Regions from separate parts of the Isoptericola haloaureus genome, predicted to be linked through region 2. Evidence: predicted binding sites of a transcription regulator. Region 2 holds the regulator's gene; the other holds the start of a gene.

Region 1 (14,239 bases), on a different contig from region 2:
GTCGGGTTCCGCCGTCGCGACCTCGCCACGGGGTAGCGGCTCGGCCGGCTCGGCCGGACCAGCCGGACCAGCCGGACCGGCCGGACCGGCCGGACCGCTCCGGCTCGCTTCAGCCGGCCGTGAGGCGGGACGCCGCGGCGAGCACCACCCGGCGCGGCAGCGCGCCCACCACGGCGCCGGCCAGGGCGTTCGCGCGGCCGGACACGACCGTGGCCGGCGGCCGACGGCGGTCCAGCGCGCGGAAGAGCGTGTCGGCGACCTGCTCGGGGGTCTGGAAGCGCCCGACGGCGGCGTCCTCGGTCCCGACGACGTCGAAGAACTCCGTGCGCGTCGCGCCCGGGCAGAGCGTGATCGCGTGCACGCCGGTCCCGCGCAGCTCGACCGACAGCGCCTCGGTGAAGCTGAGGACGTAGGCCTTGGTCGCGCCGTAGACGGCCATGCGCGGGACGGGCTGGAACGCCGCCGTGCTGGCTACGTTGACCACGGCCCCGGAGCCGTGGGCGACCAGGTCGGGCAGCAGCGCGCGGGTCAGGTCGGTCAGGGCCGCCACGTTGAGGGCGACCTCGTCCTCGATGCGCTCGGGGTCCTCCTCCAGGAGGGCTCCGTGGGTGCCGAACCCCGCGTTGTTCACGAGGGTGCCGACCGGCTTCGTGGCCGCCCGGGCGGCCTTGACGACCGCGGTGACGCCGTCGGACGTGCGCAGGTCGGCCGGGACGACGTCGGCCTCGACGCCGTGCTCGGCGCGCAGCCGGGCCGCGAGCTCCTCGAGGCGGTCGGTCCGGCGGGCCACGAGCACGAGGTCGGCGCCCCGGGCGGCGAGGCGGGCCGCGACGACGGCGCCGATGCCGGAGCTGGCGCCGGTCACCACGGCGGACGAGCCGTGCAGGTCGAGGGTCATGGCGTTCTCCTGGGTCGAGGTGCCGGGGTTCCTCAATGTAGGCAGCGCCTACCAATGTTGTCAACGCCTACATCGACGCTATCCTGAGGGCGTGACCGGTACCTACCACCACGGCAACCTGCGCGCCGCCCTGCTCGACCGCGCGGAGGAGGTGCTGGCCGACGACGGCGTCGACGGACTCTCGCTGCGCGGCCTGGCCCGCGACCTCGGCGTCAGCCACGGCGCCCCGGCCCGGCACTTCCGCGACCGGCAGACGCTCCTCGACGCCCTGGCGTTGCGCGGGTTCGAGCGGCTCGACGCGGCGCTGGCCGCCACCGGCGGCACGTGGCAGGAGCGGCTGCGGGGGCTGGCGCGCACCTACGTCGACTTCGCCACCGCGAACCCCGCCCTGCTCGCCGTGATGTACGCCGTCAAGCACGACCCCGACGCCACCGCGGCGCTCCGGGCCGAGGCCGGCCGCGGCCAGGAGCTGCTGCGCGACACCCTGCGCGCCGGTCAGCGGGCCGGGGAGGTGGTCGAGGGCGACGCGGACGAGCTGGGGACGGTGCTCTTCGCCGCCGTGCACGGGGTCGTCCAGCTCGCCGCCGGCGACCTCCTCGGCGGAGCCGACGTCGACGACGTGCTCGAGGCCACGGTCGCGGTGTGCCTGCGCGGGATCGCGCCGTCTGCGGGGTCCGTCCTGACCGCCGGGTCCGCGCCGGCCGCCGGGGCCGTCCCGCCCGTCGGGGCGCCGTCGTCGGACGCGGGCTAGCGTGACCCGGTGACCACGACACCCGACGACGGCCCCGACGAGGCGGTCGCGCCGCTGCACGAGCCGCTGGCGCACGGGCTGCGCCCCCGGCACCTGACGATGATGGGGCTCGGCTCCGCGATCGGCGCCGGCCTGTTCCTGGGGTCCGGCGAGGCGATCGCGACCGCGGGCCCGGCGGTGCTGATCAGCTACGCCGTCGCCGGCGCGATCGTCGTGGCCGTCATGCGCATGCTCGCCGAGATGGCCTCCGCCCTGCCGGCCTCCGGGTCGTTCTCCGTGTACGCCGAGGTCGCGCTCGGCCGGTGGGCCGGGTTCCTGCTCGGGTGGCTCTACTGGTTCATGCTGATCATGGTCCTCGGCGTGGAGGTCACCGGCGTCGCCGAGATCGTCACCGCGTGGTGGCCGGCCGTGCCGCAGTGGGTGGTCGCCGGCGTCGTCGTCGCCGTCTTCGGCGGGATCAACCTGGTCGGGGTGCGGCAGTTCGGCGAGGCCGAGTTCTGGTTCGCCCTGGTCAAGGTCGCCGCCATCGTGGCGTTCCTCGCCGTCGGCCTGCTCGTCGTCCTCGGCGTGATCCCCGTCGCCGGCAGCGTGCTCGGCGACTGGGCCACGCACGGCGGCTTCGCGCCCGCCGGCGTGCCGGGCATCGCCGCCGGGCTGCTCGCCGTCGCCTTCGCGTTCGGCGGGATCGAGATCGTGGCGATCGCCGCGGCCGAGGCCCGCGACCCGCGCGACGCCGTCGCCCGCGCCACCCGCACCATCCTGTGGCGCATCCTGGTCTTCTACCTCGGGTCCGTCGCGATCATCGTGGCGCTGGTGCCGTGGGACGACGCCGACGCCCTGACCTCGCCCTTCGTGGCGGTCCTGGAGCTCGCCGGGTTCGACGGCGCCGCGCGGCTCATGGAGGTCGTCGTCGTCCTGGCGCTGCTCAGCGCCTTCAACGCCCAGATCTACGGGACCTCGCGGATGCTCTTCTCCCTCGCCGAGCGCCGCGACGCGCCGGCGGTGGCGACCCGGGTGTCCCGGCGCGAGGTGCCGTGGGTGGCGGTGCTGGTGTCGGTGTTCTTCGGCGTCGTGGCCGTCCTGCTCAACTGGCTGCTGCCGGAGGTGCTGCTGTCCGTCCTGCTCAACGCCGTCGGCTCCGCCCTGTTCGTGGTCTGGCTGCTCATCACCGTCTCCCAGCTGCGGCTGCGGCCGCACCTGGAGGCCGAGGCGCGGCGCACCGGGGTGCCGCTGCGCCTGCGGATGTGGGAGTTCCCGTGGCTGACCTGGCTCACCCTGGCGTCGCTCGTCGGCCTGGCCGCCCTCATGCTGTCCGACGACGCGGCGCGCGCCCAGCTCGTCGCCACGGCCGGGCTGGTGCTCGTCATCCTGGGGGCCCACGCCCTGCTGTCCTGGCGACGTCGGGGCCGTCCGGGTGCCCCGACGCCGCCGGAACAGTGGGAGCATGACGTCCATGGCTGAACTCCTCGCCGTGTGCCGCGTGCACGAGCTGCACCCCGACCCCGGCACCGTAGGCGTGACGGCGATCGACAAGCGACCGGTCGACGGGCGCGTGCGTGCCGGACGGTTCGGCCTGTACGCGGACGTGCAGGCGGACCGGGCGAACCACGGCGGCGTGGACCAGGCGGTGTACGCCTACGCCGAGGAGGACGCCGGCTACTGGGCCGAGGAGCTGGACCGCGACGTGACCCCGGGGCTGTTCGGGGAGAACCTGCGCACCCGCGGTCTCGACGTCTCCGGCGCCCTGATCGGTGAGCGGTGGCGGATCGGCACGGCGGTGCTCGAGGTGACGCAGCCGCGCACCCCCTGCGCCACGTTCGCGCGGCGGCTCGGGTCGCCCGAGCGGTGGGTGCGGCGCTTCACCGAGGCCAACCGCACCGGTGCGTACCTGCGGGTCGTGGAGACCGGCGAGCTCGGCGCGGGCGACGCGGTGGAGGTGGTGCGGCGGCCGTCGCACGGTGTCTCCGTCGCCGGCTGGTTCGGCGCCTGGAACGCCGGCCCCTCGGGGTTCGCCGAGGCGGCCCGCCTGGCGACCGCGCTGCGGCGCTCCGCGGACGACGACGAGCTGCGACTGAGCGAGGACATGGACACCCGGACGACGAAGGCGATGACCCGATGAGTGCCACGCACGCCCCCACCACGGCCGACCACGTCGTCCTCTGCGACGACGCCGGCCACCGGACCGGCACGTTCCCGCGGGCCGAGGTCCACACCACGGACACGCCGCTGCACCTGGCGTTCTCCTGCTACCTGCTCGACGCCGCGGATAACCTGCTGATCACCCGCCGGGCGCTGGTCAAGCGCACCTGGCCCGGCGTGTGGACGAACTCGTTCTGCGGCCACCTGCGGTGGACCGAGGAGATCGAGGACTCGATCGCGCGGCACGCGGAGCACGAGCTGGGCGGGGCCGTCACCGACGTCGCCGTGGTGCTGCCCGACTTCCGCTACCGCGCCGTGGACGCCTCGGGCGTCGTGGAGAACGAGATCTGCCCGGTGTACGTCGCGCGCGTCGACGGCGGGCTGACGCCGAACCCGGACGAGGTCTCCGAGCACGTGTGGGCGCCGGCGGCGCAGGTGCGGTCCGCCGTGGCCTCGGCGCCGTGGGCGTTCAGCCCGTGGATCGGGTGGCAGCTGCAGGCGCTCGCGGCGGTCCCGGCCGCGGAGCGGACCCCCGGAGCCCGGGTGCTGGCCGGGGCGCTCGGGCTCGACTGAGCGGAGTTCTCGACTGAGCGGAGCGCTCGGGCTCGACTGAGCGGGAGCTCTCCACAGGCTTCGCCGCACCCCTTGCGGCCCGCACGGCCCGCCAGTAGTGTCGAACACATGTTCGAGAGCGACGCTTCCCACCCGGCGCGGCACGCCGTCGGGCCTCGTCGACCTCGGACCTCGGGGTCCGCTGCGGCCTGTGCCCCGGTCGCAGCGGACCCGGCGCCCGGCGCCGGCACCCGCGTCGAGCGTGCCCTCGTGTCGCTCATGGCCCGGTCCGTCGGCGCCGTCGCCGGCGTGATCGGTCCGGTCCGCGGATCGGCGCGGCGCCCCGGACGTGCCCCCGAGCTGTGGTGGGAACCGGCGGCGGTGAGCACGGCACCGGCCGCGGGTACGCCGTCTGCGCCGTCTGCGACACCTACCTCGCTGCCTGCCCCGGGGCCGACGCCGGTCGCCGGGCCGGACGTCGCACCCGGCCCGCCGTACGGCGCCCCGCTGCACGCCCTGCTCGACGCGCCGCCCGGCCCGGAGGTCGCCCGCGGGCTCGCCGCTCTCGATCCTGCCGACCTCGACGACCTGTCCCTGGTGGAAGTGTTGGCCGCGTGGGAGCGGCTCGCGGCCTGGGCCCAGGCGGGGTCGGCGCGGGTGCTCGCCGAGTCCCTGGAGCGGACGAGGGGATCGTCCCGGCACGAGTTCGTCGTCGACGAGGTCGCAGCCCGGCTCGGTCTCAGTCGCGCGGTCGCCGAGCAGCACGTCACGGTCGCCCACGGGGCGCACACCCTGCCGGAGGTGGCCGACGCCCTGGCCGAGGGCTCCGTGGACCGGCGCAAGGCCGAGGCGCTCGTGGCGACGGGTCGGCTCCCCGACGACCGGCGTCGCGAGGTCGTGCGGGAGCTGCGCCCCGAGCTCGAGCACCTCACCGTCCGGCAGATCCGCGACCGGATCCGCCGTGCGGAGATCGCCGCGGATCCCGAGGGTGCCGCCGAGCGCCACGAGTCCGCCCGGCGCGCCCGGCACGTGACGCTCGAACCGGTCGACGACGCCATGGCCTACCTCACCGCGTACCTACCCGCGGACGACGCCGCTCGGGCGTTCGCGCGGATCGACGACCAGGCTCGACGTGCGCGGAGCGAGGCGGGGGAGGCGCGCGGCCTCGGCGAGTGCCGAGCCGACGCGATGGTGGCTCTGCTCACCGGAACAGCCGGCAGCACGGACGGCACCGACGGCCCGGACGACGCCCGCGGCCGGGCCGTGCCCTCGAGCGCGGTCGTGCCCGGCGGCGCGCCCGGCACTGCTCGTGTGCACGTGACCGTCGCGGCGTCCACGCTGCTCGGCACCGACGACCTGCCCGCGATCCTCGCCGGCCACGGTCCGATCCCGGCGGCGATGGCTCGCACCCTCGCCACCGACCCGGACGCCGTCTGGCAGCGGATCCTCACCGACCCGGTCACGGGGGTGCTCACCGACACCTCGTCCCGGAGCTACCGACCGGGACGGGCGCTGCGCGCGGCCGTCGTCGCGCGGGACGCCACGTGCACGTTCCCCGGCTGCCAGGTGCCGGCCCGGCACGCCGACCTCGACCACATCGAGCCCTTCGACGCGGCCGACGACCGTCCGCAGACGACCGGGGACAACCTGCACGCGCTGTGCCGCACGCACCACCGCGCCAAGACGGTCGGGGGGTGGGACGTCGTGCGCGACCCGGTCTCCGGGATCACGACCTGGACGTCCCCGAGCGGCCGGCGCTACCGGCGGTCCCCGCATCCGGCCGACCCTGCCGCCGGGTCGCGGGCGGATCCTGGTGGGGGACCACCCGCTCCGGGCTGACCGCTTCGGAGCTGACCCTCTCCGGGCTGACCGAGTCCGTCGTCCGCACCCGGCGCCGTGCACCACACTCGCCGACACCTGCCTACACCGCGTGGTCGTCCCCGACGAGGTTCCACGCCTCGATCGTGGGGCGGCCGTGCGCGCTGCCGAGCGCGCAGATCGCCGCGCAGCCGAGCTCGAGGTGGACGCCGAACGAGGCGTCGACGTCGAGCCAGCTCGTGGCCAGCACCCGGAGCAGGTGACCGTGGGCGACGACGAGCACGCTGCCGCCCCCGGCGAGTACTGGGCGGGCGCGCGCCAGGAATCGGTCGGTGCGCGCGCGGACCTCGGCCAGCGTCTCCCCGCGTGCTCCGGTCGTGCCGGGGTCGCCGGTGCCCGGGTCGACCGGCCCGGGGACGTCCACCCCGTCGCGGAAGATCTCGTACGGGTGCCCCAGGGCCTCGCCCACCTCGGCGGACGTGCGTCCTTCCACCGGTCCGTAGTCCCACTCGGACAGGTCGGGGTCGACGATGCCGTCGGCGAAGCCCGCCAGCTCGGCCGTTCGGCGCGCGCGGGTGAGGGGCGAGCAGAACACCGCCACCGGCGCCAGCCCGGCCAGCCGCCGTCCCGCGGCGCGTGCCTGCTTCTCACCCTCCGGCGTCAGGGGGACGTCCGTCCGACCGGTATGACGCCCGGCGCGCGCCCACTCGGTGTCGCCGTGCCGGAGGAGGACGAGCCGGGGCGAGTCCGTCGCGGGGAGGGCCATGGCCCGATCGTCCCGCATCGCGTCGGAGGTCGCGCCCGGAGGGCGAATTGTGGCAGTCTTCACACGTTTACCACATCTGCGTCCTGGAGGGCGTCCGTGCTCGTCTTCGCTCTGATCGGCGCCGCCGGTCTCGTCCTGCTCCTGCTGTCGCTCGTCGTCGGGGAGATCGTCGACGTGGGGGACGGTGCCCTGTCCGGGACCTCCCTGGGCGTCGGTGCCGTCGTCTTCGGTGCCGTGGGCTCCGTCGTCACCGTCAACGGCTGGGCCCCGTGGATCGCCTACGTCGCCTCGGCCGTCGTCGGTCTGCTGGCCGTGCTCGTGGCCCAGCTGCTCATCCGGCGGCTCAGCGCCACCGAGGACAACGCCCACGTCGACCTGGTCGGCGTCCAGGGCACGGCCATGACGGACATCTCCCAGTCCTCCGGCGAGGTCGCCCTCGACGCGGTGAGCGAGCTCGAACGTCGTCTGGCGTGGTCGATGGAGCCCATCGCCTCCGGGACACGCGTCGTCGTCCTCGAGCACCAGCCCAACAGCGTGCGTGTCGGGCCGTACCGGCCCGAGGACGCGCGCTGACCGTCACTCTCCGAGAGGAGTCGCGCTCCGGCGCGCAACCATGGACAGCTCCACCAGCTTCGTGACCACGATCGCCGTGGCCGCCGTCGTCGTCGCCTTCCTGGCGATCGGCATCTTCGTGGCCCAGCGGATCCGCCGCGTCCCGCCGAACCAGGCCCTCGTCATCGTCGGCCGGGGTGCCGGCCGCAAGGACATGGCCGGGCAGAAGGTCGTCATCGGCGGGCGCACCTTCGTCTGGCCGATCCTGCAGCAGGGTTTCGCCATCTCGCTCGAGCAGCGCCAGATCGGGATCACCGTCGAGGGCGTCGACTCGAACCGCATCAAGATCGCCATCAAGGCGTCCATCAACTTCAAGGTCCGCGGTGACGACGAGGGCGTGCGCCGTGCCGCGCAGCGCTTCCTGTCCCAGCAGGAGCTCCTCACCGAGATCATCGCCGAGTCCCTCGAGGGCTCGCTCCGCTCGATCGTCGGCGACATGTCGATCGAGGAGATCATCTCCGACCGCAAGGGTCTGTCGGACCGCGTCGTGGAGTCCACCAAGCGGGACCTGGCCGAGCAGGGGCTGCAGGTCGACATCCTCAACATCTCCGACATCTCGACGCCCGGTTCGGACTACCTGGAGAACCTCGGTCGTGCCGAGTCGGCCCGCGCGCTGCAGGTGGCCGAGGTGTCCGAGGCCGAGGCGCGCCGCGCCTCGGAGTTCGCGGCCATCGAGGCGGCCGAGCAGATCGCCGAGCGGCAGAAGGCCCTCGACCTGAAGAAGTCCGCGATCCAGGCCGACACGGACAAGGCCCAGGCGGAGGCCGAGGCGGCCGGACAGCTCGCCCGGGCCGAGCAGGACCGTCTCGTCGCGCTCCAGGAGCGCGAGGCGCTCTCGGAGAAGGCCCGCGTCGAGCAGGAGCGCCTCGACATCGAGGTGCGCAAGCCGGCCGAGGCCCAGGCCTACGCCGAGGTCCAGGAGGCCACCGCGCGGCGCGACTCGCAGAACGCCGCCACGGAGGCCGAGGCGTTCAAGCGGACCACCATCGCCGAGGCCAACAAGTCCGCCGCGATCCAGGACGCCGAGGCGGCCGCGGAGGCCGTGCGCCGTGCCGGTGAGGCCGACCGCGACAAGCAGGTCGCGCTCGCCGCGGGTATCCGGGCCGAGGGCGAGGCCCGCGCCGCCGCGACCGAGGCCGAGGGCCGTGCGGAGGCGTCCGCCACCGATGCCAAGGCCGAGGCGCTGAAGAAGTACGGCGAGGCCGCGCTCGTCCAGGAGCTCATCGAGCGCCTGCCGGAGATCGTGCGGGCCGCGGCGGAGCCGATGGCCTCGATCCAGGGGATGACGGTCGTGTCCACCGACGGGGCGTCCGCGGTGACCAAGAACGTCAGCAGCGTGCTCGGCGAGGGCCAGGCGGTCGTCAAGGAGCTGACCGGTATCGACCTCCACCAGCTCCTCAGCGGGCTGGCCGATCAGCAGGAGCGGGGCACGTCGGTGGCCGCGTCCAACGGCGGCTGAGCTCACGAGCCGGGACGCTCGGCCCCCGTCAGTCGAACAGGGTGCCGAGCTCCCAGCCCGGGCCGCTCGTCGGCGTCGACGACGCACGTCGCGCGCCGACCGGCTCGGGCTCGGGGCCGTCCACGGGACCGTGCGACGTCTCGCGGGCCGCGGAGTCGTCCAGGAGCAGCCCGTCGAGCTCGCCGCGCCCGGCCGCCCAGTCCTGGGCCGCCAGCTCGGCGAGCTCGCGCGCACGGGTGGTGAAGGGGCTGTCGACGTGGCCCCGGACCCAGCGGAACCGGACCGGCCCCGGGCGTGCGGAGATCGCCTCGTCGAGCGCCTGGACGGCGTCGCGGTGCGGGACCTCCTCGCCGGAGGCCGTCCGCCACGCGTGCGCCTTCCAGCCCTCCAACCACTCGGAGGCGCACCGGATCGCCCACTGCGACCCCGACTCGACGAACAGGGGCTCGTCGCCCGGGTGGGCCTCGACGGCGTGGCGCAGCGCGGTCAGCTCGGCGACCTGCGCCGTCCCGTCGGCGGCGCCGCCGGAGTCGAAGCGGCCGGAGCCATGGGCGACCCATGCCCAGCCGATCGCGTCGCCGTCGGTCGGGCAGGAGCCGTCGGTGCTGACAATGATCACGCCGGTGTCCCTCGGAGTCCGCGGATGCTGTCGCGTGTCGGGCGACGGGTTCCATTGTGCCTTCTCCCGGTGACATCCAGGTGAATCCTCCGGGTGCGGATCCTCCGGCGTCCGGCTCGCGGAGGTCCGCAACCCTCCCGGGCGGTCCCGGCAACCGGCGGCGGCGACCACCGGAACGCACGGACCGCCGTCGGACGCCATGATGGTGCCCCATGGACGCGACCACGCCTGCCCGCACGCCGGCCGAGATCCGCCGGTGGCGACGCTATCTCGCCGCCGAGCGCGCCGAGGCCGCCGTCTACCGCGACCTCGCCTCGCGGCGCACCGGCGAGGATCGCGAGATCCTGCTCGCCCTCGCGGCGGCCGAGAAGCGGCACGAGCAGCACTGGCTGGACCTGCTCGGCGACGACGTCGGCATGCCGCTCCAGGGCGACCTGCGCACCCGGACGCTGGCCTTCCTGGCGCGCCGGCTGGGCGGGGTCTTCGTGCTGGCGCTCGTGCAGCGCGCCGAGTCGCGGTCCAGCTACGCCGACGACGACCATGCCACCGCGCAGATGGCCGCCGACGAGCAGATCCACGAGGAGGTCGTGCGCAGCCTGGCGACCCGGGGCCGCAACCGGCTCTCGGGCTCCTTCCGGGCCGCCGTCTTCGGGGCCAACGACGGTCTCGTGTCCAACCTCGCGCTCGTGCTCGGCATCGGCGCCGCCGGCGTGACGACCGGGACGGTGCTGGTGACCGGTCTCGCCGGCCTCCTCGCCGGCGCGCTCTCCATGGGCGCCGGCGAGTACGTGTCGGTGCGCTCCCAGCGCGAGCTGCTGCAGGCCTCGACACCGGACCCGTCGGCCACCGAGGCGCTGCCGGACCTCGACGTCGACGCCAACGAGCTCGCGCTCGTCTACCGCGCGCGGGGGATGGAGGCGTCCGAGGCCGAGGCGCGGGCCGACCGCGTGCTGGCCCGGCTGGAGGCCACGGGCGTCGTCGAGGGGATCGCGGACGACGAGGAGCCCGACGACCACGAGACGCACGGCACCGCCTGGGGCGCGGCCGTGTCCAGCTTCCTCTTCTTCGCCTCCGGTGCGATCGTCCCCGTCCTGCCGTACCTGTTCGGGCTCGAGGGGACCGTCGCCGTCGTGGTCGCCAGCGTGCTCGTCGGCGTGTGCCTGATCGTCACCGGTGCGGTGACGGGGCTGCTGTCGGGGACGTCGCCGATCACCCGTGCGGTGCGTCAGCTGCTCATCGGTTTCGGCGCTGCCGGCGCCACCTACGTGCTCGGCCTGGCGTTCGGCACGAGCGTCGCCTGACGAAGGAGTAGATTGCCTCGGGTGTCATCCCCAGTCGACGTGGACATCCATCACGACCCCGAGCACGGTCGGTACGAGGCACGGGTCGCCGGTCCCCCGGGTTCGGCCGCGGAGGAGCCGCACGCGATCGGGGTCCTGCGCTACCATCGCGAGGGTGACGTCGTGGTGATCCCCGGGACCGTCGTCGTCCCCGAGCACCGTGGTCAGGGGGTCGCCGACGCGCTCGTGCGCCGTGCGCTCGACGACGTCGCCGCTGCGGGAGCGACGGTGCGACCGGACTGCTGGTTCGTCGAGACGTGGCTGCGGCACCACCCCGACTACCAGCACCTGCGGTGGCCGCAGGACTCGTCCGGCGGGAGCATGGACGCATGACCGACACCCCTGCCGTGACCGTCCGCGACGACCCGGAGCGTGGTGTCTTCCTCGCCGTGCTCGACGACGGCACCGAGGCCGGCGGGGCGTACTACCGCCACGCCGACGGCGTCGTGACCTTCACGCACACCGAGGTGCCCTCCGACTACGAGGGCCAGGGCGTCGGGTCCACGCTCGCCCGTGGTGCCCTGGACGCCGTGCGCGAGCGCGGCGAACGAGTCGTCGCGGAGTGCCCGTTCATCAAGGCCTACGTCGAACGCCACCCCGAGTACCAGGACCTGCTCGCCGGGTAGTCCCGGCTGCGGGCCGGAGCCGGCCCGCAGCGGTCGCGGTCAGGCCAGCGCGTCGGAGACGACCTGCTTCGCCTCGGCCTGCACCTCGGCCAGGTGGTCGGCGGACACGAACGACTCGGCGTAGATCTTGTAGACGTCCTCCGTGCCCGAGGGGCGGGCCGCGAACCAGGCGTCCGACGTCGTGACCTTCAGCCCGCCGATCGCCGCCCCGTTGCCGGGGGCCTCTGTGAGCTTGGCGGTGATGTCCTGGCCGGCGAGGCTGGTCGAGGCGACCTGGTCGGGGGAGAGCGCGCCGAGCCGGGCCTTCTCCTCGCGGGACGCGGGGGCGTCGACCCGGGCGTACCAGGACTCGCCGTACCGTGCGACGAGGTCGGCGTGGTGCTGCGACGGCGTCCTGCCGGTCGTGGCGATGATCTCCGAGGCCAGCAGCGCCAGCAGGATGCCGTCCTTGTCCGTCGACCAGACGCGGCCGTCGCGGCGCAGGAACGACGCGCCGGCCGACTCCTCGCCGCCGAAACCGACCGCGCCCGTCAGCAGTCCGGGCACGAACCACTTGAACCCGACGGGCACCTCGACGAGGCGGCGGTCCAGGCCGGCCGCCACCCGGTCGATCAGCGCGCTGGACACCAGGGTCTTGCCGATGGCGGCCGTCGACGGCCAGTCCGGCCGCGCCCCGCCGTACAGGTACTGGATCGCGACCGCGAGGTAGTGGTTCGGGTTCATCAGCCCGGCGTCCGGGGTGACGATGCCGTGGCGGTCCGCGTCCGCGTCGTTGCCCGTCGCGACGTCGTACGGCGCGCTGCCGCCGTCGTCCGGGCGCATGGCCTGCACGAGCGAGGCCATCGCGTGCGGGGACGAGCAGTCCATGCGGATCTTGCCGTCCCAGTCCAGGGTCATGAACGCCCAGCGCGGGTCGACCTGCGGGTTCACGACCGTCAGGTCCAGGCCGTACCGTTCGCCGATCTCGCCCCAGTAGTCCACCGAGGCTCCGCCCAGCGGGTCGGCGCCGATGCGGACGCCGGACTCACGGATGGCGTCCAGGTCGAGCACGTTGGCGAGGTCGTCGACGTAGGTCGACAGGTAGTCGTGCCGGTGCGTCGTCGAGGCGGCCACCGCGACGTCGAGGGACACCCGGTGGACCCGGGAGAGGCCGCCGGCCCGCAGCAGGTCGTTGGCGCGGTCGGCGATCCAGCGGGTCGCCTCGGAGTCCGCGGGACCGCCGTGCGGCGGGTTGTACTTGAAGCCGCCGTCGCGCGGCGGGTTGTGCGACGGCGTCACGACGATGCCGTCCGCCTGCCCCGGACCCGAGGTCCGCACCCCTCCCTCGGCGGCCGCACCGTTGTGGATGAGGATCGACTGCGACACCGCCGGGGTCGGGGTGTACGCGTCGCGCGCGTCGATCATCACCGTGACGCCGGCCCCCGCGAGCACCTCCATGGCGGTCTGCCACGCCGGCAGGGACAGCGCGTGCGTGTCCCGGCCGAGGAACAGGGGCCCGTCGATGCCCTCGAGCGCGCGGTACTCGACGATCGCCTGCGTGATCGTGGCGATGTGGGCCTCGTTGAAGGCGCCGTCCAGGGAGGACCCCCGGTGCCCGGACGTGCCGAACGCGACCTGCTGGGCCGGGTCCTCGACGTCGGGCCTGATGTCGTAGTACGCGCCGACCACCTGGTCGACGTCGATGAGGTCGTCGGGCTGGGCCACCTGGCCGGCGCGGGGATCCATGCTTCGATCTTGCCAGCAGGGGCGCGGTGTGTCTCCCCTGGACGGCGGGTGAGACGGGTCAGGACTCCTCGACGCGGCCACGGGCCGGTGCGTCCGTCTCGACGGGCCGCCGCACCGCCCGGGTGACGAGCACCAGCGCGAGGAGCACCACGAGCGTCACGAGGAGCCCGAGGGCGGTCCCGGCCCCGAGGGCGATCGCGACGTAGCCGCACAGCGCCGCCACGGCCGCGCCGCCGGCGTACGGCAGCTGGGTCAGCACGTGCGTGATGACGTTCGCCCCGGCGCCGGTGGAGGACAGGATGGTCGTGTCGGAGATCGGCGAGCTGTGGTCGCCGAGGACGGCTCCGGCCAGCACGGCGCCGAGGGCCGGCAGCAGCAGGTCGGGTTCGCCCAGGCTGTTCATGATGCCGCCCACCAGGGGCAGCAGGAGGGCGAACGAGCCCCACGAGGTGCCGGTGGCGAAGGCCATCGCCGCTGCCAGCACGAACACCACCGGTACCAGCCAGGAGGCCGCCAGGTTCGCGTCCTCGACGAGGCCGCCCAGGTAGGCACCGGTGCCGAGCTGGTCGATGAGGCCGGTGAGCATCCAGGCCAGGACGAGGATGCTCACGGCCGGCCACATGGAGCGCAGGCCCTCGACCCAGCCCCGGCCGAAGTGCCGGGCCGCGAACGCCGGGTTCGGGCCCGTGTAGCGCAGGTAGTAGAAGACGGCGGCGGCCAGACCGAGCACGCCGCCGACGAGCAGCGCCGCGCTCGTGTCCGTCGCGGCGAGGATCTCCACGGGGTCCCAGGTGCCGGCCGCCGCGTACCCGGTCCACACGATGCCGGCGAAGACGCCGACGACCAGCAGCACGAACGGGACCACGAGCGCCCGCTTGGCACCGGGGTGGTGGACGGGCAGGTCCTCGGCGAGCCGGCCGGGGATGTCGTCGTC
Region 2 (14,239 bases):
TCGGCCAGCACCTCGCGGCCGTCCATGCGCGGCAGGTTCAGATCCAGCAGGACCAGGTCGGGGGTGGGCGCCGCCTCGGCGTGCTCCCCCTCCTTGCGCAGGAACTGCAGCGCGCTGACGCCGTCGGACACCACCCAGAGGCGGTTGGCGACCTTGTGCTCGGCGAAGGCCTCCCGGGTCATGAGCACGTCACCCGGGTCGTCCTCGACCAGGAGGACCTCGATTCCGACCTGCTGCTCCGTCATGGACGACACCCTAGTCGGACGCCGGCAGGGTCCAGCGGATCGTCGTCCCCTCGGTGACGCCGGTGTCGATCCGCACCCGGCCGCCGTGGTGCTCCACGACCCTCTTGACGAGGGCCAGGCCGATGCCGGTGCCGCTGTACACCTCCTTGGGGTGCAGCCGCTGGAAGATCACGAACACCCGGTCGGCGTACTGCGGGTCGATGCCGATCCCGTTGTCCGCGCAGGTCAGCTCCCACTCGTCGCCCTCCGGTCCGGCGACCCGGCGGGCCGACAGGTGCACCCGGGGCGGCCGGTCCGGGTGGGAGAACTTCAGGGCGTTGCCCACGACGTTGCGCAGCAGCATGGTCAGCGGGCCCCGCTCGCCCTCCACCACCGGCAGCGGGTCGGTGGTCACCTCGGCCCCCTTGTCCGCGATGCGCTCGGACAGGTCGGCCAGGACGTGGTCCAGGGCGTCCGCCAGGTCCACCCGCTCGCGCTTCTCCCCCGACCGGCCGACCCGGGAGAAGCTCAGCAGGTCCTGGATGAGCCGCTGCATGCGGTGGGCGCCGTCCACGGCGAAGGCGATGTACTGGTCGGCGCGGTCGTCGAGCTGGTCGCCGTAGCGCTTCTGCAGCAGCTGGGTGAAGCTGGCCACCTTGCGCAGCGGCTCCTGCAGGTCGTGGGAGGCGACGTAGGCGAACTGCTCCAGGTCGCGGTTCGACCGTTCCAGCTCGGCGGCCTGCTGCCGCAGGCGCACGTGGGCGTCCTCGACCTCCTGGTGCGCCGCCCGGGCGTCCGCCACCTGGGCGACGAGCTCGCGCCGCATGTCCTCGACGTCGCGCGACAACGCCGCCACCTCGCCCGAGCCGACCAGGGGGATCTCGTGGTCGTGCTCTCCCGTGCTGGCGGCGCGCACCTCGGAGGCGAGGGTGGCCAGCGGCGTCGTGAGGCCCACGCGCACCTCCCGCCAGACCGCGAACGCCACCGCGACGCCGACACCGCCGAGAAGCAGCACGACCGCGAGGAGCACCTCGTTCCAGACCCTGGCGTCGTCGATGGCCTCGGCGTCCGCCCCCGCGGTCAGCAGCTGCAACGAGAACAGCGTGGCGACCACCGCGACCACGAGGCCGCCGACGAGAGCGACGGTCGCCCACCGCAGCAGCCGGCGTACGCGGTCCAGCACCGAGCTCGACGCGCTCATCGGGCCCACTCCACCGAGTCGGCCAGCGTCGAGGACCGCTCCCCCGGCACGTCGTCGGCACCGGTCCACCCGACGACCAGCATCGCGGCGTCGTCGACCAGCGGGCCGCCGTGCAGCCGCCGCACCCGGCGCAGGACGCGCTCGACGATCCCGACGATCCCGTCGGTGTCCAGCTCGTCCTGGACCAGGTCGGCCAGGCCGGCCAAGCCCACGCGCAGCGCCCCGCGCCGTCGTCCACCCGCCGCGGGACCGGGAGGATCCTCGGCGGCCAGCGACGCCTCCACGAGTCCGTCGGTGTAGGTCAGCACGGCGAAGGGCTCGCCGAGGGGGATCCGCTGCGTCGGCCACCCCCCGGGTACCGGGACGCCCAGCGCCCGGCCGCGCTCGACCGGACGCACGACGCTGCAGCGCACGCCGCCGACGGGCCCCGTGAGGAGCATGGGCGCCAGATGCCCGGCGAGACAGACGTCGACGGTGGACCGGTCGGCGGCGATCGTCACCTGGCACAGCGTCACGAAGATCTCCGGCCGCGCACGCTCGGTGCGCAGCACCGTCTCCAGCCCCGCGAAGATCTCCTCGGGCGGCGTCCCGGTGAGTACCAGCGTCCGCCACGCCGTGCGCAGGGTCGCCCCGAGCGCCGCCTCGTCCGGCCCGTGGCCCGCCACGTCGCCGATGACCGAGAGCACCCGGCCGTCCGCCGTCTCCACCGTGTCGAAGAAGTCGCCCCCCAGCAGCCCCTCCCCGCCGGGCAGGTAGCCCACCATGACCGAGACCGCGGGGTCCTCGACGAGCGGCCGGGGCAGCAGCGCCTTCTCGAGGCGCTCGGTCTCCGCCGCCCGCACCTCGCTGCGGTACAGCGCGCGCTCCTGGGCCACCGACCGGCGCCGCTGCAGGGCGTACCGCAACGACCGCCCGAGCAGGTCCGGTCCGACCTCGCCCTTGACGAGGTAGTCGTCGGCGCCGGCCGCGACCGCCTCGACGCCCCGGTCCACGCTGCCCAGTCCGGTCAGCACCACCAGGGCGGGCGGCGCGGCGTGCCGGGTGCCCGCCCGCCGCAGCCGTTGCACGGCGTCCAGACCGACGGCGTCCGGGAGCCCGAGGTCGACCACGAGACAGTCCACCGAGCCGGTGGCGACCTCGTCCTCGGCCTCGGAGACCGAGACGACACGGCGCAGCTCGACGTCGATCTCGGCGTCGGAGAGCAGCTCGTCGACCAGCACCGCGTCGCCGTCGTCGTCCTCGACCAGCAGGACGCACGGCAGCGACCCGTGCGCCGGCTCGGCGCCGTCGTGATCCCCGTCGCCGCTGCTCATGCGGGTGATCCTATGCGCCAGTGTGCTCCACGTCACCGGCCGCGGGCGGCGCGTCGTGGCACATCACCCCGACCGCACGCACGACAGGGCGCCCGGACGTGGAATGATGGTCGGCCGCACACCGAGCAGCACCGGGAGGACGCGTGGCGGGCAGGCACGACGAGCTGGCGCGCGAGCAGGTGGTCGTCGACCGCCTCTACGAGCGACTGGACGAGCTGCGCGCCACCGCGCGCGAGCGGCTCGCGGCGGTCCGACGCGAGGGGCCGTCGGGGTCGCCGCAGAACCGCAGCGAGCGCGACGCCTTCGCCACCATGTACGCGGACCGGGCGGCCCGCCTGGACGCCGTCGAGGACCGGCTCGCCTTCGGGCGGCTCGACCTCGAGACCGGCGAGGAGCGGTACATCGGCCGGATCGGCCTGACCGACGACGAGCACCGCACGCTGCTCACCGACTGGCGCGCGCCCGCCGCCCAGGCCTTCTACCGCGCCACCGCACGGCACCCGGACGGCGTGCGTCGACGTCGTCACGTCGTGACCACGGGGCGGACCGTCACCGGTCTGGAGGACGAGGTCCTGGACCTCGACGCCGTCGACGACGGGCTCGACGTCTCCACGCTGTCGGGCGAGGGCGCGCTGCTCGCGTCGCTGGCGCGGCGCCGGACCGGCCGGATGTCCGACATCGTGGCGACGATCCAGGGCGAGCAGGACCGCATCGTGCGCGACGAGCTCGGCGGGGCCGTGGTCGTGCAGGGCGGGCCCGGCACCGGCAAGACCGCCGTGGCCCTGCACCGCGCCGCCTACCTGCTGTACGCCCACCGCCGGCTCCTCGAGCGCTCCGGCGTGCTGCTCGTCGGTCCCAGCCGTGCGTTCCTGCGCTACATCGACCAGGTGCTGCCCTCCCTCGGCGAGACCGGCGTGGTGTCGACCACGATCGCCGAGCTGCTGCCCGGGCTGACCGCGGACGGCGTCGAGACGCCCGCCGCCGCGGAGATCAAGGGCCGGCTGCTCTGGCGCGCGGCGATCAAGCGGGCCGTGCGCGCCCGCGAGCGCGTCCCCGCGCAGGACGTGCCGGTACGCATCGACGGCGTCGAGCTGCACGTGCGCCGCCGGGACGTGCGCGACGCGATGGCGCGCGCCCGCCGCACGCACAAGCCGCACAACGAGGCGCGCGCGACCTTCGTGCGCGAGATGCTCGGCAAGCTGGTCGAGCAGTACCGCGAGCGCACCCAGCGCGAGGTGACCGAGCACGACCTCGCGGTGCTGACCGAGGACCTGCGCTCGGACCGGGACGTGCGGGTGGCGATCAACCTCGCGTGGTTCCCGATCACGCCCGAGCGGCTCGTGGCCGACCTGTGGGCCAAGCCGCACCGGCTGGCGGAGGCAGCACCGGAGCTGACGGAGGACGAGCGGGCCGCGCTGCGCCGCGACCGCGGCGCACGCTGGACCGAGTCGGACGTGCCGATCCTCGACGAGGCGGCCGAGCTGCTCGGCGAGGACGACACCGTCGCGCGGGCCGAGGCCCAGGCCGCCGAGGCACGCCGCGCGGCCGAGGTCGAGTACGCCCGCCAGATGCTGGAGAGCTCCGGCGCGGGCCAGGGCATGGTCGACGCCGAGACCCTGGCGGCGCGGTTCGCCGAGTCCGGACCCACCCTGACGACGGCGGAGCGCGCGGCGTCGGACCGGTCGTGGACCTACGGGCACGTCGTGGTCGACGAGGCGCAGGAGCTCAGCCCGATGGCGTGGCACACCCTGGTGCGCCGGGTGCCCACCCGCTCCCTGACGATCGTCGGGGACGTCGCGCAGACCTCGTCCGCGGCCGGGTCCCGCTCGTGGCAGAAGACCCTCGGGTCGGTCCTGCGCGACGGCTGGCGCCTGCACGAGCTGACGGTCTCCTACCGGACCCCGGCCGAGGTCGCCACGACCGCGCAGCGTGTCGCGGTCGAGGCCGGGCTGCCCGTGTCCCCGCTCACGGCCGCCCGCGACGTGGCCGACGCCCTCGTCGTCGCGCCCACCGACGACCTCGTCGCCGAGACCGCACGCCGCGTCGCCGCCGAGGCGCGCGAGCACGTCGACCCCGACGGCGCCGGACGGGTGGCCGTCATCGCCCCCGAGGACGCCGTGGCAGGACTGCGCGCACCGGTCGCCGCCGCGGTGGCCGACGCCCTCGGCGCCGACGAGGCCGCGCGGCTGGACCGGCAGCGCCCCGAGGACGCCCAGGTCCTCGTCGCCCCGCCGCGAGAGATCAAGGGGCTCGAGTTCGACGCGGTCGTGGTCGTCGAGCCGGCGGCCGTGGCCGCCGGCGCCGGCGGCTGGGGAGACCTCTACGTGGCCATGACGCGCCCCACCCAGCGTCTGGTCGTCGTGCACGCCGCGGACCTGCCGGCGGGGCTCGTGCACGAGGGGTGAGACACGTTTGGCCCCGACGCCCCGGGAGGCGCACCATAGGGTCGTGCTGCGCGCCCTCCTTCTCGAGAACATCCACCCTGACGCCGTCGCCATCCTGGAAGCGGCGGGCATCGAGGTCGAGACCCGACCCGGTGCCCTCGACGAGTCCGAGCTGATCGAGACTCTCGCGGACTTCCAGATCCTCGGCATCCGGTCCAAGACCCAGGTCACCCGCCGGGTGATCGAGGCCTCCCCCGGTCTGCTGGCGGTCGGGACGTTCTCGATCGGCACCAACCAGATCGACCTCGAGGCCGCCGCCGGCCACGGCGTCGCCGTGTTCAACGCCCCGTTCTCCAACACCCGCTCTGTCGTCGAGCTGGCCGTCTCGGAGATCATCGCCCTGACCCGCCGGCTGACGGTGCGCGACAAGGCGCTGCACGACGGTGTGTGGGACAAGACGGCCGACGGGTCGCACGAGGTCCGCGGCCGCACGCTGGGCATCATCGGCTACGGCAACATCGGCTCCCAGCTGTCGGTGCTGGCCGAGAACCTCGGCATGAACGTGGTCTTCTTCGACACCTCCGAGAAGCTGGCCCTCGGCAACGCCCGTCGGGTCGAGACCCTCGGCGAGCTGCTCGAGGTCTCCGACACCGTGACGATCCACGTCGACGGACGCGCCGGGAACGCCGGGCTGTTCGGGGACGACCTGTTCGCCCGCATGAAGCCGGGCGCGATCTTCCTCAACCTCTCGCGCGGTTTCGTCGTCGACGTCGAGGCGCTGCGCGAGCACATCCTCAGCGGCCACCTGTCCGGGGCCGCGGTCGACGTCTTCCCGACCGAGCCGAAGAAGCGCGGAGACCACTTCGAGTCGCCGCTGCGCGGCCTGGACAACGTGATCCTCACCCCGCACGTGGGCGGGTCGACCGAGGAGGCCCAGCAGAGCATCGGTCTGTTCGTGGCCAAGAAGCTGCGTGACTACCTGCTCACGGGATCGACCACGCTGTCCGTCAACCTGCCCAACCTGCAGCTCGAGCACACCGGTGTGGGCCGTATCGCCCTGCTGCACCGCAACGTGCCGGGTGTGCTGGCGGCCGTCAACCAGGTCTTCGCCGACCACGGCGCGAACATCGAGGCCCAGATGCTCGCCACGCACGGCGAGCTCGGCTACGTGGTCACCGACATCTCCGACGTGACCCACCGCGGCGCCTCGAGCAAGCTCATGGCGATGGACACCACGGTGCGCCTGCGGATCCGGGACGCGTTCGACCGGCCGGAGTTCCCTCCGGGTCCGGCCGCGCACTGAGGCGCGCTCACCCCTCCGCACGCTGCGCGGCGGACGACTCGCGTTCGAGTCGCTCCGCCCGCAGCGAGGTGATCGCCGCCTCGAAGTCCTCCAGGGAGTCGAAGTCCTGGTAGACCGAGGCGAACCGCAGGTACGCCACCTCGTCCAGCTCCCGCAGCGGTCCGAGGATCGCCAGACCGATCTCGTAGGCGTCGATCTCGGCGCTGCCGCTGGAGCGCAACGTCTCCTCGACCCGCTGTGCGAGCAGCGCGAGGTCGTCGCCGCTGACGGGCCGGCCCTGGCAGGCCTTGCGGACCCCGGAGACGACCTTCTCGCGGCTGAACGGCTCGGTGGCGCCGGAGCGCTTGACGACCGACAGGCTCGCGGTCTCGATCGTCGTGAACCGACGCTGGCACTCGGGGCACTGACGGCGTCGGCGGATCGACGCACCGTCGTCCGAGGTCCGCGAGTCGACGACGCGCGAGTCGGCGTGCCGGCAGAAAGGGCAGTGCATCCGAGGTCTCCTGCGGTCGGTGCCGGGCCCCTGCCCGGCTGCCCGACGAAAGTATGCGCAGGCCCGCCTCCGGTGCAACACAGCCCGCGCCGGCTACGACCTCGGCAGCACCAGCACCTGCCCCACCCGCAGGGACGACTCCGTCATACCGTTCAGGTCGCGAAGCTCGGCGACGACGTCGCGCACGTCCTGGCCGGGGTCGGTCAGGGGCGCCGCGAAGTCCCAGAGCGTCTCCCCGGGCGCGACCGTGTGCAGGCGGACCTCCAGGGGCTCACCGGGCGAGCCCGCCACCGCCTGCCCCCCGGCGAAGGCGAGCGGCAGGCTGACCGCCAGCGCCAGCACGGCCAGCACGACCCGTCCGCGGGCCGTCAGCCGCAGCCCGGTCAGCCCCCACCTGTCCTGCACGCTGATCGGGTGTGCCGTCATCGTGGTCATGACGCCTGTCCCTCCGGCTCGAGTTCGTTCGTACAGACGTTCGTGGAACACATGTTCGTCGAACACGTGTTTTATTAGTACCACGACACGGCGACACGAGTCGAGAGATGTCGAACAGATGTTTGATGTCGCAGGTGATCTGGCCTAGGCTGACCGCAGCGGGATGGCAGGAATGTCGGGTTCACCCCGGCGGACCCGTCCCCGCACCCAGACACGGCACGACGGGAGCGACGCATGACGACGCGACAGCACAACGACGGGACGGGCACCGGCGACGGCCTGGCGTCGGTCTCGGAGCTCGCCCCCGGACCGGACCGGCTCACGGCACGCCAGCGCGGCGTGCTCACCACGATCCGCGAGTCGGTCGAGTCACGGGGCTACCCGCCCACCATGCGCGAGATCGGCGAGGCCGTCGGCCTGGCGAGCCCCTCGTCCGTCAAGCACCAGCTGACCGTGCTCGAGCGCAAGGGCTACCTGCGCCGCGACCCGAACCGGCCGCGCGCGATGGAGGTCGTCGACCCGGACACCGGTCGGACCGCCAGCACCACAGCGCCCCCCGCGCCGCCCGTGCCCGCCGCGCCGACGCCGGACGGCGAGGGCGAGGAGACGCCGGCACCGTCCTACGTCCCCCTCGTCGGACGGATCGCCGCCGGTGGGCCGATCCTGGCCGAGCAGGTCGTCGAGGACGTCTTCCCGCTGCCGCGCCAGCTCGTGGGCGACGGGGAGCTGTTCCTGCTCAAGGTCGCCGGCGACTCCATGGTGGACGCCGCGATCTGCGACGGGGACTGGGTCGTGGTCCGACGCCAGAACGTCGCGGAGCAGGGCGAGATCGTGGCCGCCATGATCGACGGCGAGGCGACGGTCAAGACCTTCAAGCAGGCGGACGGGCACACCTGGCTCCTGCCGCAGAACCCCGCCTACTCCCCCATCGCCGGCGACGAGGCGCAGGTCCTGGGTCGCGTGGTGGCGGTGCTCCGCAGCCTCTGACGGCGTGCCGTCCGGTCGGTCGACCGGGCGCCTGGCGGTCCGGTGCGGTGGTCCGCGCCGGACCCGGGGCGGGTCAGAGCCCGAAGCGGTGCAGCACGGCACGCACGCTCTCGGCCGAGGCGCGCAGACCGGCCGCCTCCTCGTCGGAGACCGGCGTGTCGATCACGGTGGTCGCACCGCGCGAGTCGACCAGGGTGGGCATCGACAGGCAGACGCCGTCGATCCCGTGGAACCCGTCCACCCGGGTCGAGACCGGCATCACCCGGTGCTCGTTCTTCAGCACCGCCTCGACGATGCGCGTCGCCGCGAGGCCGACCGCGTAGTTGGTGGCCCCCTTGCCGGCGATGACCTTGTACGCCGACTCCACGACGTCGCGGGCGATGGCCGCCCGCGCCGCGTCGTCCAGCGGCGGCCGGCCCGGCAGGTGCTCCCACTCCAGCAGCGGGACGCCCGCGATGCGCGCCGAGCTCCACAGCGCGATCTCCGAGTCGCCGTGCTCCCCCGCGACGTAGGCGTGCACGTTGGCCGTCGCCACGCCGCAGTGCTCGGCCAGCGCGGCGCGCAGCCGCGAGGAGTCCAGGACGGTGCCCGACCCGAAGACCCGCTCCGGCGGCAGGCCGGAGATCTGCTGGGCCGCATAGGTGACGACGTCGACCGGGTTGGTGACCATCAGGTAGATCGCGTCCGGGGCCACCTCGACCAGACCGGGCAGGATCTTGCGCGTGAGGCCGATGGTGGCCTCGGCGAGGTCCAGGCGGGACTGCCCCGGCTGCTGCTTCGCCCCGGCGGTCACGACGACCACGTCGGCGCCGCGGCACACCTCGACGTCGTCCGAGCCGATCACCTCGGCCTCCGGGACGAACATGCCGCCGTGCTGCAGGTCGAGCACCTCGGCGTCGACCTTGGACTTGTTGACGTCCATCAGCGCGACGGTCCGCGCGGTACCGCGCGCCAGCGCGGCGTAGGCGAGGGTGGCGCCGACGGATCCGGCGCCGACCACGGCGAGCTTGGTCGTGCTGCGGGGTGCGTTCACGCAGGACAGACTATGTGTCGAGCCGCCGCAGTGCACCGCGGACCAGATCCTGGTCGGTGGTCCGCCAGAAGTCGGGCAGGGACCGGGTGAGGAAGGATCCGTACCGTGCCGTGACCAGGCGGGGGTCCAGGACCGCCACGACGCCCCTGTCCTCCTGGGAGCGGATGAGCCGCCCGGCTCCCTGCGCCAGCAGCAGCGCGGCGTGCGTCGCGGCGACCTGCATGAACCCGTTGCCGCCGGACTGCTCGACCGCGCGAGCTCGGGCCGCCTTGACGGGGTCGTCGGGGCGCGGGAACGGTACCCGGTCGATGAGGACCAGCCGGCAGGCGTCCCCCGGCACGTCCACCCCCTGCCACAGGGACAGCGTGCCGAACAGGCACGTCGCCGGATCGGCCGCGAACTGTGCCACCAGGCTCGGCAGCTGGTCGTCGCCCTGGCACAGCACCGGGACGTCCAGCCGCTCGCGCATCGCCTCGGCCGCGGCCGTCGCGGCGCGGCGGGAGGAGAACAGCCCCAGCGTGCGCCCGCCGGCCGCCTCGACCAGTCCGGCGATCTCGTCGAGCTGCGCCTCGGTGGTGGGTTCGCGCCCGGGCGCGGGCAGGTGCTTGGCCACGTAGCAGATGCCCTGGCGGCGGTAGTCGAACGGGCTGCCGACGTCGATCCCGCGCCAGTCGCCGTCGTCGTCGCCGGTGGAGGCGGCGAGCCCGAGGGACCGTGCCAGCGGGTCGAAGCTGCCGCCCAGCGTCAGCGTGGCCGAGGTCAGGACACCGGTGCGCTCGGTCAGCAGCTGAGAGCTGATCAGCCCCGCGACGGCCAGCGGCGCGGCGTGCAGCCGGGCGACCCCGTCGCCCCAGGGCGCGTCGGCGGGCGGGCGGGAGCACCACAGGACGTCGTCGCTCGTGTCCTCGGCCGCCATGCGTTCGGCCACGTCGAAGAGCTGCTGGATCGCCGACTGCGCCATACGGATACCGGCGTCGGGCTCGGCACCGGGCTCCGGCCGCAGCTCGGCGAGCAGGCCGCGGGCTGCGTCCCGCACCGCCGACACGGCGGTGTGCAACGACTCCGGCAGCCCCTGGGGGTACCGCTCGGCCGGGACCGTGGCGAGCACCTGCGCCAGGCCCTGGGCGGCGGCGTCGAGGTCGTCCGTGGTCCGGCCGCCGTGCCGGCGGGCGAGCCGGGCCGCGTGCTCGACCGTGCCGGCCGACAGGTCGACCGTCGCGGCGGAGGTGATGCGGTCGGCGAGCTCGTGGGCCTCGTCGACCACCAGCACGTCGTGCTCCGGCAGGACGTGCTGGTTCCCGGACGCGGCGATCCCCAGCATGGCGTGGTTGGTGACCACGACGTCGGCCTCGCGGGCGGTGGCGCGCGCCTGCTCGGCGAAGCACTCGTCGAAGACCGGGCACCGCTGACCGAGGCACTCCAGGGAGGTGACCGACACCTGCCGCCAGGCACGGTCCGGGACGCCGGGGACCAGGTCGTCCCGGTCCCCGGTGTCGGTCTCCTCGGCCCAGGCGTGCAGCCGACGCACCTGGTCGGCCAGCCGGTCCGACGCCGCGTCCCCGCCGCGCGGGGTGGCCGGGTGCTGCTCGGCGGCTGCCCCCTCGCCCGGGCCGGGGTCGGGCGGCAGGTCGAACAGCGTGGCGTCGTCCGTCGGGTAGCCGCCGGTGATCTTGTGCCGGCACAGGTAGTTGTGCCACCCCTTGAGCAGGGCGACCCGCGGCGGCCTCGGCAGGGCCGGCGCCACCGCGTCGGCCACCAGGGGCAGGTCCCGGGTGATGACCTGGCGCTGCAGGGCGAGCGTGGCGGTCGACACCACGACCCGCTCCTCCTGCGTCACCGCGTGGCGCACGGCGGGCACGAGATAGCCCAGGGACTTGCCGGTGCCGGTGCCGGCCTGCACGAGCAGGTGCCGCCCGTCGTCGATGGCCCGCGCGACCTCCGAGGCCATCTCCCGCTGGCCCTCGCGCGGGCTGCCGCCGAGGGCCCCGACCGCGCGGTCGAGCAGCGTCGAGACGTCGGGTGCGGCGGCGGGGTCGGACGAGGTCACCGTGCGATCCTACGGGCGACCGACGACCCCGCCGGACGGGTCCACAGCGCTCAGACGGCCGCGGCGTCCAGCTCGGCCGCGAGCGCCGCGTCGACCCGTCCGCGCAGGCGCGTGCCCTCGGCGAGGTACTCCTCGTCGGCGAGCTCGCCGTGCTCGTGGACCCGGTGCACGAGGTCGCCGCGCGAGTACGGCACGACCAGGTCGATCTCCACGGCCGGGCGCGGCAGCGCGTCGGCGATCAGCGCCTTGAGCTCGGCGATCCCCTCGCCGGAGTGCGCCGAGACGACGGCGGTGCGCCGTTCGCGGCGCTGGATCCGTCCCACGGTGACGGGGTCGGCGAGGTCGGCCTTGTTCAGCACGACGATCTCGGGGACGTCCTCCACCCCGGGGATGTCGGACAGCACCTCGCGGACGGCGTCGATCTGCCCCTCGGGGTCGGGGTGGGAGGCGTCGACGACGTGCAGCAGCAGCGCCGCGTCGCCCGCCTCCTCGAGGGTGGAGCGGAACGCCTCGACGAGCTGGTGCGGCAGGTGCCGCACGAACCCGACGGTGTCGGCGAGCGTGTACAGGCGGCCGTCCTCGGTGCGGGCGCGCCGCACCGTGGGGTCGAGGGTCGCGAACAGGGCGTTCTCGACCAGCACCCCGGCGTCGGTGAGGACGTTGAGCAGCGAGGACTTCCCGGCGTTCGTGTACCCGGCGATCGCGACGTTCGGCACCGCGTGACGACGACGCTCGAGACGTTTGGTCTCCCGGGCCGGCGCCATCGCGGCGATCTCGCGTCGCAGCTTGGCCATGCGGTTGCGGATCCGGCGGCGGTCGAGCTCGATCTTCGTCTCGCCGGGACCGCGCGAGCCCATGCCGGCGCTTGCGCCGCCGACCTGGCCACCGGCCTGCCGGGACATCGACTCGCCCCAGCCGCGCAGGCGCGGCAGCAGGTACTCGAGCTGGGCGAGCTCGACCTGCGCCTTGCCCTCCCGCGACTTGGCGTGCTGGGCGAAGATGTCCAGGATCAGTGCGGTGCGGTCGACGACCTTCACCTTGACGACGTCCTCCAGCGCGCGACGCTGGGACGGGGCGAGCTCGGAGTCGACGACGACGGTGTCGGCACCGCTGGCGGCGACCATGTCGGCGAGCTCGGCCGCCTTGCCGGAACCCAGATAGGTGCCCGGGTCGGGGTTGGCGCGCTTCTGGAGCAGGCCGTCGAGCACCTGGGAGCCGGCGGTCTCGGCGAGCGCGGCGAGCTCGCGCAGCGAGATCTCGGCGTCGCGGGAGGCGACCTCGCCCCCGGAGTGCAGGCCGACGAGGACGACCTTCTCCAGCCGGAGCTGGCGGTACTCGACCTCGGTGACGTCGTCGAGCTCGGTGGACAGCCCCGAGACGCGACGCAGCGCCGAGCGCTCGGCCAGGTCGAGCTGGTCGCCGTCGTACGCGGAGTGCACGGTCCCGCCCTCGGCCCGCGCCGTCCCTGCTCTCGCGAGGACGCGTGCGACCACGTCGTGGGCGATCGACTGCGCGTCCCGGGGCTCCTCGGTCGCCTCGGCGCCCGTCGCGGTCTGCTCGGGGTCGGTGGGGGTGTGGGTCAAGTCGGTCCTCTCGATGGGTTCTCCGTCGTCAACAAGGATCCCACGCGGTTTCGTCCCGACGAAGCCCATTACGCTTCCTGCTGTGAGCGACCACTACTTCACGGCCCGACCGGCCTCCGACGACGAGCGTTGCACCCTCGACGTGCGGCTCGCCGGACGCGAGGCGACCGTCGAGGTCGCCGCCGGCATCTTCTCCCCCGGCGGGGTCGACAAGGGCACCCGGATCCTGCTCGACGAGGTGCCCGCCCCGCCGGCGGGCGACCTGCTGGACCTCGGGTGCGGCTGGGGCCCGATCACGCTCACGGCGGCGCTGGAGAACCCGGCGACGACGGTCTGGGCCGTCGACGTCAACGAGCGCGCGCTGGACCTGGTGCGCCGCAACGCCGACCGGCTCGGGGTCGCCGACCGCGTCCGCGCGATGACGCCGGACGAGGTGCCCGACGACGTCACGTTCGCCGCGCTCTGGTCGAACCCGCCGATCCGCGTGGGCAAGCAGGTGCTGCACGACATGCTGCGGCGCTGGCTGCCGCGGCTGACGGCGCCGTGCCCGCCCGACGGCGGCGCGTGGCTGGTGGTGCAGAAGAACCTTGGCGCCGACTCCCTGGCCCGATGGATCGAGGCCGAGCTCGGGCAACCCACGCGGCGCGCGGCCTCGTCGAAGGGCTTCCGCATCCTGCACGTGACGCGCTGAGGGCGCGCCGGGCGGCCGGGCACGTCCCGTGAGGGGACGAGCGTCCCGGTTCTGCGGCGGATCAGCAGACGAATCTCGCGCGTCCGGGACGCTCGACCGACGGACGCGGGACCTGACCGGCGACCGCGGTGGCGTCCGGCACTACAGGTCGATCTCGCCGCTGAAGACGAGCTCGGCGGGACCGGCGAGCTCCACGTGCCCGCCGTGCAGCAGCCGGACGCGGACCTCGCCGCCGGGCACCTCGACGAACCAGGTCGACGGCACCCCGTGGGGGTCGTCCACGCCGTGCGCCGCCCAGGTGCGCACCGCGAGCGCCGCCGCGCACGCGCCGGTGCCGCACGACCGCGTCTCACCGACGCCGCGCTCGTGCACCCGCATGCGGATCCGCCCGACGGGCCGCCCCTCGGGACCGGCCTCCTCCCCGAGCGGGACGACGAGCTCGACGTTGGTGCCGTGCGGCGGGACGGGTTCGACGGCAGGGGCCCGGGTGAGGTCCAGCGCGTCGAGCTCGGCGACGTCGGACAGCGCCACCACCGTGTGCGGGT

The links. The regulator LexA, encoded in region 2, represses DNA repair genes until DNA is damaged. The targets are predictions, from matches to a motif close to TCGAACANNTGTTCGA.
Region 1: the regulator LexA is predicted to act here: its motif matches at 4,462-4,477, upstream of V5O49_RS14550 (HNH endonuclease signature motif containing protein).

The regions. Positions count from the first base shown of each region.
Region 1 covers NZ_JBAGLP010000118.1:948,179-962,417, reverse strand. The annotation lists gene V5O49_RS14580 (ABC transporter permease) at 1-36, shown strand, start outside; gene V5O49_RS14575 (SDR family NAD(P)-dependent oxidoreductase) at 110-898, opposite strand; gene V5O49_RS14570 (TetR/AcrR family transcriptional regulator) at 990-1,649, shown strand; gene V5O49_RS14565 (amino acid permease) at 1,659-3,110, shown strand; gene V5O49_RS14560 (MOSC domain-containing protein) at 3,103-3,768, shown strand; gene idi (isopentenyl-diphosphate Delta-isomerase) at 3,765-4,361, shown strand; gene V5O49_RS14550 (HNH endonuclease signature motif containing protein) at 4,620-6,179, shown strand; gene V5O49_RS14545 (histidine phosphatase family protein) at 6,262-6,924, opposite strand; gene V5O49_RS14540 (hypothetical protein) at 7,021-7,497, shown strand; gene V5O49_RS14535 (flotillin family protein) at 7,538-8,995, shown strand; gene V5O49_RS14530 (RNase H family protein) at 9,024-9,614, opposite strand; gene V5O49_RS14525 (VIT1/CCC1 transporter family protein) at 9,827-10,915, shown strand; gene V5O49_RS14520 (GNAT family N-acetyltransferase) at 10,937-11,287, shown strand; gene V5O49_RS14515 (GNAT family N-acetyltransferase) at 11,284-11,580, shown strand; gene pgm (phosphoglucomutase (alpha-D-glucose-1,6-bisphosphate-dependent)) at 11,620-13,305, opposite strand; gene V5O49_RS14505 (Na+/H+ antiporter NhaC family protein) at 13,364-14,239, opposite strand, start outside.
Region 2 covers NZ_JBAGLP010000116.1:331,099-345,337, forward strand. The annotation lists gene V5O49_RS06990 (response regulator) at 1-245, opposite strand, end outside; gene V5O49_RS06995 (sensor histidine kinase) at 256-1,425, opposite strand; gene V5O49_RS07000 (PP2C family protein-serine/threonine phosphatase) at 1,422-2,738, opposite strand; gene V5O49_RS07005 (HelD family protein) at 2,882-5,143, shown strand; gene serA (phosphoglycerate dehydrogenase) at 5,187-6,425, shown strand; gene nrdR (transcriptional regulator NrdR) at 6,433-6,918, opposite strand; gene V5O49_RS07020 (LysM peptidoglycan-binding domain-containing protein) at 7,012-7,353, opposite strand; gene lexA (transcriptional repressor LexA) at 7,588-8,340, shown strand; gene V5O49_RS07030 (L-lactate dehydrogenase) at 8,414-9,373, opposite strand; gene V5O49_RS07035 (ATP-dependent DNA helicase) at 9,384-11,420, opposite strand; gene hflX (GTPase HflX) at 11,471-13,003, opposite strand; gene V5O49_RS07045 (class I SAM-dependent methyltransferase) at 13,086-13,694, shown strand; gene dapF (diaminopimelate epimerase) at 13,836-14,239, opposite strand, start outside.